DNA from 4 places in the Kitasatospora sp. NPDC054939 genome. Region 2 is predicted to be linked to each of the others. Evidence: riboswitches for the same ligand, from Rfam matches in the RefSeq annotation. Region 2 holds a riboswitch; each other region holds the start of a gene.

What was found. A riboswitch is a leader RNA that binds a small molecule or an ion and turns the genes downstream of it on or off. The one in region 2 is predicted to bind cyclic di-AMP.
Region 1: it holds a riboswitch for cyclic di-AMP, as region 2 does, so the genes downstream of both, ACWGB8_RS27585 (transglycosylase family protein) here and ACWGB8_RS05335 (M23 family metallopeptidase) in region 2, are expected to answer to the same signal.
Region 3: it holds a riboswitch for cyclic di-AMP, as region 2 does, so the genes downstream of both, ACWGB8_RS26115 (transglycosylase family protein) here and ACWGB8_RS05335 (M23 family metallopeptidase) in region 2, are expected to answer to the same signal.
Region 4: it holds a riboswitch for cyclic di-AMP, as region 2 does, so the genes downstream of both, ACWGB8_RS12365 (M23 family metallopeptidase) here and ACWGB8_RS05335 (M23 family metallopeptidase) in region 2, are expected to answer to the same signal.

Annotation. Positions count from the first base shown of each region.
Region 1 covers NZ_JBSGXP010000117.1:8,258-11,112, reverse strand. The annotation lists gene ACWGB8_RS27590 (cytochrome P450 family protein) at 1-845, shown strand, start outside; cyclic di-AMP (ydaO/yuaA leader) riboswitch at 1,133-1,292, shown strand; gene ACWGB8_RS27585 (transglycosylase family protein) at 1,298-2,323, shown strand; gene eno (phosphopyruvate hydratase) at 2,603-2,855, shown strand, end outside.
Region 2 covers NZ_JBSGXP010000011.1:25,553-28,407, reverse strand. The annotation lists gene ACWGB8_RS05345 (alpha/beta fold hydrolase) at 1-557, opposite strand, end outside; gene ACWGB8_RS05340 (YiaA/YiaB family inner membrane protein) at 703-993, opposite strand; cyclic di-AMP (ydaO/yuaA leader) riboswitch at 1,234-1,395, shown strand; gene ACWGB8_RS05335 (M23 family metallopeptidase) at 1,407-2,264, shown strand; gene ACWGB8_RS05330 (hypothetical protein) at 2,336-2,855, opposite strand, start outside.
Region 3 covers NZ_JBSGXP010000104.1:13,986-16,840, reverse strand. The annotation lists gene ACWGB8_RS26115 (transglycosylase family protein) at 92-1,405, opposite strand; cyclic di-AMP (ydaO/yuaA leader) riboswitch at 1,392-1,518, opposite strand; gene ACWGB8_RS26110 (hypothetical protein) at 1,970-2,855, shown strand, end outside.
Region 4 covers NZ_JBSGXP010000032.1:35,977-38,831, reverse strand. The annotation lists gene ACWGB8_RS12365 (M23 family metallopeptidase) at 174-1,202, opposite strand; cyclic di-AMP (ydaO/yuaA leader) riboswitch at 1,206-1,359, opposite strand; gene ACWGB8_RS12360 (MFS transporter) at 1,675-2,855, shown strand, end outside.

The sequences.
Region 1 (2,855 bases), on a different contig from region 2:
ACCTGATCCACGAGTTCGCGTTCCCGCTGCCGATCTACGCGATCTGCGACCTGCTGGGGGTGCCGCCGGAGGACCAGGACGACTTCCGGGACTGGGCGGGCATGATGATCCGCCACGGCGGCGGTCCGCGCGGGGGTGTCGGCCGGGCGGTCAAGCGGATGCGCTCGTACCTGCTGGAGCTGATCCACCGCAAGCGGGCGGACCTCGGGGACGACCTGATCTCGGGCCTGATCCGGGCGAGCGACCACGGCGAGCACCTCACCGAGAACGAGGCGGCGGCGATGGCGTTCATCCTGCTCTTCGCCGGCTTCGAGACGACCATCAACCTGATCGGCAACGGGATGTACGCGCTGTTCCGCAACCCGGGGCAGCGGGAGCTGCTGCAGGCGTCGGTGGCGCGCGGGGAGAGCGGGCTGCTGGAGACCGGGATCGAGGAGCTGCTGCGCTACGACGGGCCGGTGGAGCTGGCCACCTGGCGGTTCGCGACCCGGCCGCTGTCCATCGGCGGGGTGGACATCCCGGTGGGCGACCCGGTGCTGGTGGTGCTCGCGGCGGCGGACCGCGATCCGGCCCGGTTCTCCGACGAGAACACCCTGGACCTGGCCCGGGCGGACAATCCGCACCTGGGCTTCGGCCACGGCATCCACTACTGCATCGGCGCCCCGCTGGCCCGGTTGGAGGGGCGGACGGCGCTGGCGACGCTGCTCTCCCGGCTGCCGGACGTCGCGCTGGCGGAGCGTCCGGAGAATCTGCGCTGGCGCGGCGGTCTGATTATGCGAGGACTTCGTGAACTCCCCGTGGAATTCACCCCCGAGCAGCAGACTGGGGCCGGTCCGGGAGGGTGAGGCCCGGGTCGGCCCCGCCGAGCCATCCGTATGCTCCCGATGCCGTTCCCGTGCCGCCGCGACACGTTGACGGCGTGTCGGACGAGGGTGAGAACGATCCGCCTGAACCATCATCAAAGCGGACATACGGCCCTCGTTGGTGGGCGATCGAACGGTCTCCGTAATTCGTGCGTGATACCGACGATATGAGCTTGTGATCGGTTCGGGGTTTGTCTACTCTCCGGTTCAGTTCGCAGCTGCGGACCCCGAGCGCGGTACGCCGAATCCTGCCCGCCGCGCCGCCGGGAAGCCGACCAGCACCCATGGGCAGGGGCGGGGGACCCAGGTTTGTTGCCGTCCCCACGGCTTGGGGTGAAGCCGCAGACGCGGAAGTCTCCGCGCGACGCGGCCGGGCCACCTCCCGGTCCGAACCCGACAGCTCACCTCGCAGGCGTACGGAGAGGGACACCTCCATGCTCTTCGTCGGAACCGGCCGCCACCGTCGCCGCACCCAGACCGAGAAGGCCATCGCCGTCGCCGGGGTCACGGGCGTCGGACTCGCCCTGCCCCTGCTCTCCGCCACCGGCGCCTCCGCGGCCCCGGTCAGCACCTGGGACGCCGTCGCCCAGTGCGAGAGCGGCGGCAACTGGTCCATCAACACGGGGAACGGCTACTACGGCGGCCTGCAGTTCGCCTCCAGCACCTGGAAGTCGTTCGGGGGCACCGCCTACGCGCCGCAGGCCAACGAGGCCAGCAAGGCGGAGCAGATCTCGGTCGCCGAGAAGGTGCTCGCCTCGCAGGGGCCCGGCGCCTGGCCGGTCTGCTCCAAGAAGGCCGGCCTGGTCAAGGACAACACCCCGCCCCAGGTCGAGCGCTCCAACGAGGCCCAGAAGGGCGGCGCGAACGAGCGGCCCGCCGCGGCGCCCCAGCAGCCGTCCCAGCAGGCCGCGCCCGCGCAGGAGCGGCCCGCCCAGCCGGTCTTCACCGGCAAGGCCGGCTGGGACGAGCAGTCGCGGGTGTACTGGTACCAGAACGACGGTGCCTGGTACTGGACCAGCCACGCGCGCGTCTACGAGATGTTCGCCGCCTCGAAGGTCGCCCAGGAGGAGGCCGAGGCGTCGAGCGCCGCCGGTGCGGAGGAGGCCGAGGAGGCGCCCGCCGCCGAGGCCGCCCCCGAGGAGCCCGCCGCCCAGGCCGCCCCCGAGGCCCCCGCGACCGCCACCGGTGCCCCCGTCGCCACCGCGACCGGGGCGTCCGCGCAGGACGGCGCGCCCGTCACGGCCGCGCACCCGGCCGAGGGCGCTCCCGCCGCGGTCCAGCCGGCGGCCCCGGCGGCCGACGGCCACGGCTACACCGTCCGCTCGGGTGACACCCTGTCGGCCATCGCCGCCGCCAACGACGTCCGGGGCGGCTGGCCCGCGCTGTACGACGGCAACCGCGGCACGGTCGGCGAGAACCCGGACCTGATCCTCCCGGGCCAGGTGCTGAACCTCGGCTGACGCCGTGCCGGGCCCGGTCCGCCGGCCCGCCGCTCCTCCCGTGCACCGCCCGGCGACGGAGGGGGTCGTTCGGCCCCCTTCGTCCGCTTCTGGGTGCATCCCACGGGTCGGGCAGGTGAATTACCGGTGGGTAGCCGGGCCACACCCTGAGACGGGAGCGAGGTGGACGTGGCCCGGGGAGCCCGTGCGGTTAGGCTCTGGTCGTAACGACTCCGCAATCGTCCCGCCGACCCCACCACCCCGTCAGCAGGACCCTGCTTCCGCCATAGGAGATGCCTCGTGCCGTCCATCGATGTCGTCGTAGCCCGTGAGATCCTCGACTCGCGTGGCAACCCCACGGTCGAGGTCGAGGTCGGCCTCGACGACGGCAGCACCGGCCGTGCCGCCGTTCCGTCGGGTGCCTCGACCGGTGCCTTCGAGGCGCTGGAGCTGCGCGACGGCGACAAGAACCGCTACTTCGGCAAGGGTGTTGAGAAGGCCGTCCTGGCCGTCATCGAGCAGATCGGCCCGGAGCTGGTCGGCTACGACGCCA
Region 2 (2,855 bases):
ATCGCGGCCACCAGACCGTCGACGTACGCGTCGAAGTCGGCCGGCCGGGCGCCCGGGTAGGCCATCTTCCGGTGGTACAGGCCCCAGAAGGCGGGCGAGTGGATCAGCAGGGTGCCGAGGACGCCGAAGACGGCGCGCTGCACGGCGGTCTGCGGGAGGTTCTCCACGAAGGCGTTCAGCAGGGCGATCCCGGCGACCCGCTCGGGCGCGTCCCCGGCGGCCTTCACCACGCTGGCGCCGGTGTAGGAGTGGCCGACCAGGGCGGCGCGCTCGATGCCGAGGTGGTCCAGCAGGGCGAGCACGTCGCCGGCGATGGCGGTGGGGGAGTAGTCGTCCCAGCGGATCGAGGAGTCGCCGAAGCCGCGCAGGTCCATGGTGATCACCCGGTGCCCGGCGGCGGTCAGCAGCGGGTGCAGGTGCCGGTACGCGGCGCGGCTGTCGAGCATGCCGGGCAGGAGGACGACGGGGTGGCCGTCGCCCTGCACAGTGTCGTCGTAGGCGAGCCGGCCGCCGGGGACGTCCAGGTACTGCGTGGCGGGGGTGCTGATGGCGGGCATCGGGGTCCTCCTCGGTCCGGCGGGTGCGGCGTGCACTCCGTAGCCATAAAGCTAAGGCTAATAGCCTTAGCCGTCAAGCGACGGCCGTCGGCGGATCCGGGAGGGGGTCGGGAGTGAGGAGGGGGCTGGGGGCGGGAGGGCGCGGTCAGACCCCTTCCACCTTGAAGGGGTCGTGCTCGGCGAGCAGCTTGTCCAGCCGGGCCTGGTCGACCCGGCTGACCAGCTCCGAGGTCTCCTGGCGGTCCCGGACCACCTTGGCCAGGGTGAAGCAGGAGGTGACGGTGTAGAGGAGGCCGATCCCGAGGAAGGCCCGGGTCCAGCCGCCCACCGGCAGGTAGGCGATCCCGACGGCGACGGCCCCGGCGGAGAGGGCGAAGGAGAGCACGGCCTGGACGTAGTACGCGGCCGTGGTGCGCGACTGCATCGGTGCGTTCATGGCGCCAGGATCGCGGCGGCCGGGAGCGCGCACATGAGTACCCGTACTCAATCAATGGTCGTTCGTTGACGTCCCATAACGTTCGGTAGTGTGCAGGAGTCGTCAAACCTGCCAAAACGCCCATCCGGTGTGAAGGTGTCAGGGCAGTATCGGACTGTCCCGGGCGGATGGCTTGGAATCATGGGCTCCTCGGATTAACGTTTGATAACGCAGCGCGGTCGACACGCCGTACCAGACGGCACCGCGCGCACGCTCAATCCCGACGACCCGCCCCCGGGCTGGTCAGGGAGCCGGGGAACCACGTTCCTTGGGGTGAATCGGCCGAGCCCTCGGGCCCGACCGTAGGAGACCTTCCTGCTCCGAACCCGTCAGCTAACCCGGTAGGCGTGAGGGAAGGAAAGGAGCGCGCCTCCGTGGCGTCGACGTACTCTCCGGCACACCTGCCCGGCTCCAGCGCCGGCACCCAGCTGCTCGACCAGCCGTGGCCGCCCGCCCACGCCGACGGATACGGGACCGCCGACGAGACCGCCCCGCAGCCGGCCGAGACCAACCGGCACCGGATGCCGCGTCAGACCCGCGGCACCGCTCCGCTGCTCGGCGTCACCGCCGCCGTCGCCACCCTCGGCGCCACCGGCTTCGCCTCCGCCACCCCGGCCGCCGCCCCCGCCGTCTCCACCCCCGACGAGACCCCCGTCGCGCTCTCCGCCGACCCCGGACTCGCCCTCGCCGCCCGGATCCAGCTCCAGGCCGACAGCCAGCGCACCGCCGCCGAGGAGAGCGCCCGCCTCCAGGCCGCGCAGGAGGCGCAGGCCAAGAAGGCCGTCCAGCAGCAGGAGGCCAAGAAGGCCGCCGAGGCCGCCGAGCGCGCCAAGCTCGCCGCCGTCAACCTGCCGCTCAAGGACTACCGGGTCTCCGCCCACTACGGCCAGAGCGCCCGCTACTGGGCCAACCTGCACACCGGCCTCGACTTCGCCGCCTCCACCGGCACCCCGGTCTTCGCGGTCGGCTCCGGCACCATCACCTCGGCCGGCTGGTCCGGCTCCTACGGCTACCGCATCGTGCAGACCCTGCCCGACGGCACCGAGATCTGGTACTGCCACCTCTCCTCGATCACCAAGGGCTCCGGCAAGGTCGTCCCCGGCCAGCAGATCGGCAAGGTCGGCGCCACCGGCAACGTCACCGGCCCGCACCTGCACCTGGAGGTCCGCCCCGGCGGCGGCGCCCCGGTCGACCCGGAGAGCTGGTTCGAGCAGCGCGGCATCAACCCCTGAACCCGCGGTGAACGGCCCCGGTCCGCCCTGCGGACCGGGGCCGCCGCGCGCTCAGAGCCGTCGTCGCACGCTCAGAGCCCCGCGAGGTACGCGTCGATCTCCTCCTGGCCCGGCTCCGGTGCCAGCTCCGGGTACTCCTCCACCAGCAGCCCGGCCAGCCCCGGCACCGTCCACTCCCCGAACAGCTCCAGCGCCACCCCGGCCGCCGCCCCCTCGAACGCCCCGAAGTCCCCCGCCAACTCCTCGGGCATCGGCCGGCCCTGCGCTGTCAACTCCGCCAGATTGCGGTAGCTGCGCCGCATCAGCCCCTGCTCCAGCAGTCGGCGGGCGCCGTCCGTGGCCATCCCGACCGACAGCAGCCGGGCCGGACCCCAACCGCCGTCACCCTCCACCGGATCCAGCCAACCCGCCTCCTCCAGGCCCGCGAACACGGCCGCCCGGTCCTCCTCCGCCAGCTCCCGGAACGCGTCCAGCCACTCCCGCACCGCAGCCCCGTCGGCGGTGTCCACCCCGTGCGCGTGCAGCAGCAGCGCGTACAGCCGCGGCCAGGTCACCAGGTCCGCGCGGCGCAACAGCCCCGCCGCCAGCTCG
Region 3 (2,855 bases), on a different contig from region 2:
GGATGTGACCACGGTCGTCCGGGCACGCCGGAGCCCCCGGGGAGCGCGGCAGGACGCTCCCCGGGGGCCCGGGTCCGGGATCGGACGCGGATCAGACGCGGCCCGCGAAGTCCGGGGCGAAGCCCGCGACGGTCGCCACGCGGACGCCCGCCCGCGGGTTGGCGGCCTCGACGTACTTGCCGTCGCCGATGTACAGGGCGACGTGGTAGACGCCCGAGTTGGCACCGTTGTTGGACCAGAACAGCAGGTCGCCCGGCTGCAGGCTGTCCAGCGAGACGCGGGTGCTGGCGGCGGCCTGGTCGGCGGCGACGCGCGGCACCGAGATGCCGGCGGCGCGCAGCGCGGCCTGGGTCAGGCCGGAGCAGTCCCAACCGCCGTTGCCAGTGCCCCCGTAGACGTACGCCTGGCCGACCTTGGACTGGGCGAAGGAGACGGCTGCGGCCTTGGCGCCGGTGGCGGCCTGGGCCGGGGCCTGGGTCTGCGCCGCGGGCTTGGCCGCGGTGGACGGCTTGGCGGCGGCCGGGGCCTGGGTCTGCGCGGCCGCGCCGGCGGAGCCCTGGCCGGCCTTGTCGCCGGAGCGGTTGAACCAGTCGAACTTCCGCTCCGAGTCGCCGTCCCGGTCGCGCTCGCCCAGGGCCAGGTGCTGGCCCGGGTAGATGACGTTCGGACCGTCGGTCAGGACGTCGCGGTTGAGCTCGTACAGCCGCTCCCAGCCGCCCTGGACGTCGTGCTTGTCGGCGATGGCGGAGAGCCAGTCGCCGGCGATGACGGTGTACTCGCCGCGCTCGCCCCGGCCGTCCTGCTGGCGGTACTGCTGCCAGTCGCCCTTGGCGGCGTCACCGGAGCCCTTGGCGGGCTTGGCGGCCGACTCGGCGGCGGGCTTGGCCGCGGTGGACGGCTTGGCGGCGGTGGACGGCTTGGCGGGCGCGGGGGTGGCGGGCTTGGCGGCCGGGGCCGGGGCCTGCGCGGCCGGCTTGGCGGCGGTGGAGGTGTCGACGGCGGCCGGGGTGCCGCCCTTGGTCAGGCCGGCCTTGACCGAGCAGACGGGCCAGGCGCCGGGGCCCTGGACGGCGAGCACCTTCTCGGCGGTCGCGATCTGCTGGTCCTTGGTGGCCAGGTCGGCGCGCGGGGCGAAGGCGGTGCCGCCGAAGGCGGCCCAGGTGCTGGAGGTGAACTGCAGGCCCCCGTAGAAGCCGTTGCCGGTGTTGATGGCCCAGTTGCCGCCGCTCTCGCACTGGGCGACCTTGTCCCAGGTGGCGACGGTGGCGGCCGAGGCGGTGCCGGCGGTGAGGCAGGGGATCGACAGGCCGACGCCCGCGACGCCGACGGCGGCGATCAGGCGGCGGGCGCGCTTGGGCAGGCTGGTGCCGTTGGTGGGCAGCATGAAGACGCGGTCCTCTCCCACGCCTGCGAGGTGAGCTGTCGGATTCGGGCTGGAGTTGCCCGGCCGCGCTGTGGACGCGGCTTCACCCCTAGCCCTGGACCGTCCGCGAGGGAGGTCCGGGGCGACTTACCTGTGGGTCCCCCGCTCCTGCCGTGGTGCGTTTCTGCGCTGCCAGCGCACCCGACGGCAGGACTCGGCGTTGCGGGTGAACTGGGTCCGTGTGGCCACGAACGGGGAGCACGTTAAGCAGACCCGCTCTCAAACCGCAAACATGTGTGACTCTCGTCACGGTGTGCCTGCACGGTCCGGCGGCGGTGTCCACCATGATCAGAAATGACCGATTTCCGGCAACGCCCGTACGGCTGGACCGATCTGCCTATGCTTCAGAGCGTCAGGACCGACGCAGCCGTCTGGGGGGAGGGCTACGCAACGATGGCCATGGACGAGGACCGGCGCCCCGGGGACCCGGACCCGCGGCCCGCGCCGCCGCCGGCACCGAGGGGCCGCGGAGCGCACCGCCGGGCAAAACACCGCAGAGCGGACACACCGGGCGAAGGTCCGCCAACTCCGGTACCCCGCCGGACGATGCTCCGCTGGCTCGCCGCCGGAACGGTGCTCACCGCCGTCAGCGGCGGCGAACTGCTGCGGCGCTCGCTGAGCGGCCCGGGCGCCCAGCCGGTCGCCGCGCTCCGCACCGGCAGCGCCCCCGGCACCCCGCCGCCGTCCGGCCCGCCCGGCGCACCGGCCGCCGCACACACCCACGGCGGACCCCCGACCACCGCGGCCGGACCGGGCACCCCGGAGCCGCCCGCCCCCGGGCCCACCGTCGACCAGGGCGGCCGCCGCTGGTCCGACCCGGCCGGCTGGGGCGGCAGCGTCCCGGGCCCGCGGACCGCCGTCCGGATCACCGACCGGGTGCTGCTCGACGCCGACGCCGCCGTCGGCTCGCTGCTCGTCGAACCCACCGGCTCGCTGGTCTTCGCAGCCGACCGCAGCCTCACCCTCGCCTCGGTCGGCAACGTCGAGGTCCGCGGCACCCTGGCCCTCGCCCCCGACGGCGCCGCCGTGCACACCCTCCGCTTCCCGGAGGTCGACGAACGCCGCTTCCGCGGGGACGGTATGGAGGTCGCCGGGACCGACACCGGCCTCTGGGTCACCGGCACCGGCTACCTCCGCCTCGACGGCGCCGCCAAGACCGCCTGGGTGCGTGCCGCGGACGGCCTGCGGCCCGGCGAAACCGCCCTCAGGCTCGCCGCCCCGCCCACCGGTTGGCTGCCCGGCGACGAACTCGCCGTCACCCCGACCGGCCCGCCCGCCGACGAGGGCTTCAGCACCGCCTACGACCTCGTCACCGTGAAGTCCGTCAGCGGAGCCACCGTCACCCTCGCCGCACCGCTGCGGTACGCCCACCCGAAGGTCGCCGCGGGCGGCGGCGTGAACGCCGGCGCCGAGGTCCTCAACCTGACCCGCA
Region 4 (2,855 bases), on a different contig from region 2:
GGGCCGGCCCCGCGAGAGGGAGGAAGTCCCTCGCGGAGCCGGCCCGGCTTCTCAACGCCACTCGGCGCGGCGATCACCCGGTCGGGCGGTCACCCGACATGACCATCCCGGGCGGTCGTTCGCCCCGCACCCAGCGGTGGTCCGTTCGACGCGGACGGTGCGACCGGGTCGCCTCAGATGCTGACGCCGTGGGCGCGCAGGTAGGCGATCGGGTCGACGTCCGAGCCGTAGTTGGCGGTGGTGCGGATCTCGAAGTGCAGGTGCGGGCCGGTCACGTTGCCGGTGGCACCGGAGAGGCCGACCTGCTGACCGGCGGTCACGGCCTGGCCGGCCGAGACGCTGATCGAGGACAGGTGGGCGTACTGGGCGTACTTGCCGTCGGCCAGCTTGATGACGACCTCGTTGCCGTACGCACCGCCCGGGCCCGCCTTGACGACGGTACCGGCGGCCACGGCCTTCAGGCTGGTGCCGGTCGGGACCGCGAAGTCCACGCCGGTGTGGTGGCCGGAGGACCACATGGAGCCGGCGACACCGTACGCGGTGCCCTGCTTGGCGCTGACCGGGGCGACGTAGCCGGACGCGGCGGCGGCCGGGGCCGGGGCGGCGGGCTTCGGGGCCTGGGTGGCCGGCGCGGCGGCGGGCTTGGCGGCCGGAGCGGCGGGCTTGGCGGCCTGGACCGGCTTCGGGGCAGCGGTCTTGGGGGCCTCGGCCGGCTTGGCGGCGGGCTTGGCGGCCGGCTTCGCGGAGTCCTGCGAGGCCTGCGGCTTTGCGGCCGGGGCGGCCGGCTTCGGGGCCTCGGCGGCGGCCTTGGCACCCAGCGACAGCTGCTGGCCGGGGAAGATCAGGTTCGGGTTGGCACCGACGACCGAGCGGTTCTGCTCGTACAGCGCCTGCCAGCCGCCCTGGACGTCCTTGGCGGAGGCGATCTTCGAGAGGGTGTCACCGCTGACGACCTTGTAGCTCTCGGCGACGGCCGGCTTGGCGGCCTCGGCCGGCTTCTCGGCGGGGGCGACGGCGTCGACGCTGGTGGCGCCGGTCCAGGTGGAGGTCTGCGCGGGCTGGGTCTTCGCGGCCGGAGCGGTGTGGGCCGAGGCGCTGATGGCGGTCACCAGCGGGAGGGCGAACGCGGCGCCGGTGACGGCGGTGGCGATACCGATGCGGGCGGCGCGGGGCAGGGCGATACGACGAGCCTGTGCGGGCATGGAAGATTTCCTCTCCGACGCCTGCGAGGTGAGCTGTCGGGTTCGGGCTGGAGTTGCCCGGCCGCAAGCGCGGCTTCACCCCTAGCCGAACCGAAATGACGGTCCGGCGACTTACCTGTGGGTCCCCCGCTCCTGCCGTACAGAGCTCAGTTCGAACCTCCGGGCAGCGGCAGGACTAGGCGTTCTACCCGGTGGATCCACCCGGGATGGCCGGGCGGTCGCTGAACTAAAACCCATCCGCCGAACCGAAGCAATGTCGATCTCCGAATTCCGGCGCAAGATCGGGAAATGCCGTGACGCTCCGAATGATCGGCTGCACAGTATGTACACAATCCGATTACGCCGTGCAGTTGGGCGATTCCGCAGCGCCCATTTCCTCATCCGTGCGCATGCGATCACACACGCAGGGCCATCCCCCGACACACCACCGGTGACCCTTGTCACGTAGGCCCCCGGGGAGCACGATCGGGCCGTGGCGAATGACGAGGCAGGCACCCTGCGCCTGAGCACCGCGCAGGGCCGTTGGGTCCTGCTGGCGACCGTGCTCGGCTCCAGCATGGCGATGCTCGACGGCACGGTGGTGAACGTCGCGCTGCCCCGGATCGGCGCCGACCTCGGCGCCTCGATGGCCGCCCTCCAATGGACCCTCAACTCCTACCTGCTGACCCTCGCCGGGCTGATCCTGCTCGGCGGGGCGCTCGGGGACCGCTACGGCCGGCGGCGGATCTTCCTGCTCGGCGTCGCCTGGTTCGCCGCCGCCTCGGCGGCCTGCGCCGCCGCCCCCACCGTCGAGGTGCTGATCGCCGCCCGCGCCCTCCAGGGCATCGGCGGGGCACTGCTCACCCCGGGTTCGCTGGCGATCCTCCAGGCCGCCTTCCACCCCGACGACCGCTCCCGGGCGGTCGGGCTCTGGTCCGGCCTCGGCGGGGTGTCGGCGGCGGTCGGCCCCTTCCTCGGCGGCTGGCTGGTGGAGGGGCCCGGTTGGCGGTGGATCTTCCTGCTGAACGTCCCGCTGGCGGTGCTGGTGATCGCGGTGGCCGCCCGGCACGTCCCGGAGAGCCGGGACGAACGGGCCGTCGGCCGCTTCGACGTGGCCGGTGCGGTCCTGGCGGCGCTCGCCCTGGGCTCCGTCACCTATGCGCTGACCGCAGCCGGCGAGGGCCTGACCCCCGTGGTCTGGCTCACCGGGGCGGCCGGCCTGCTGTTCGGCACGGTGTTCGTCCTGGTCGAACGGCGCCGCGCCGAACCGATGCTGCCGCCGGAGCTCTTCGCCTCCCGGCTGTTCACCGCGGTGAACCTGGTCACCCTCTGCGTGTACGCGGCGTTCAGCGGGATCTTCTTCCTGCTCATGGTGCAGCTGCAGACGGTCTCCGGCTTCTCCCCGCTCACCGCCGGGCTCGCCCTGGTGCCGACGACCGTGCTGATGCTGGCGTTCTCCGCGCGGGCCGGCGAACTCGGCAAGCTGATCGGCCCCCGGCTGCCGCTCACCCTCGGCCCGCTGATCTGCGCCGCCGGGGTGCTGCTGATGCTGCGGATCGGACCGGACGCCTCGTACTGGGCGGACGTGCTGCCGGCCGTCACCGTGCTCGGCTGCGGGATGGTGCTGCTGGTCGCACCGCTCACCGCGACCGTGCTGGCGGCGGTCGAGGTGCG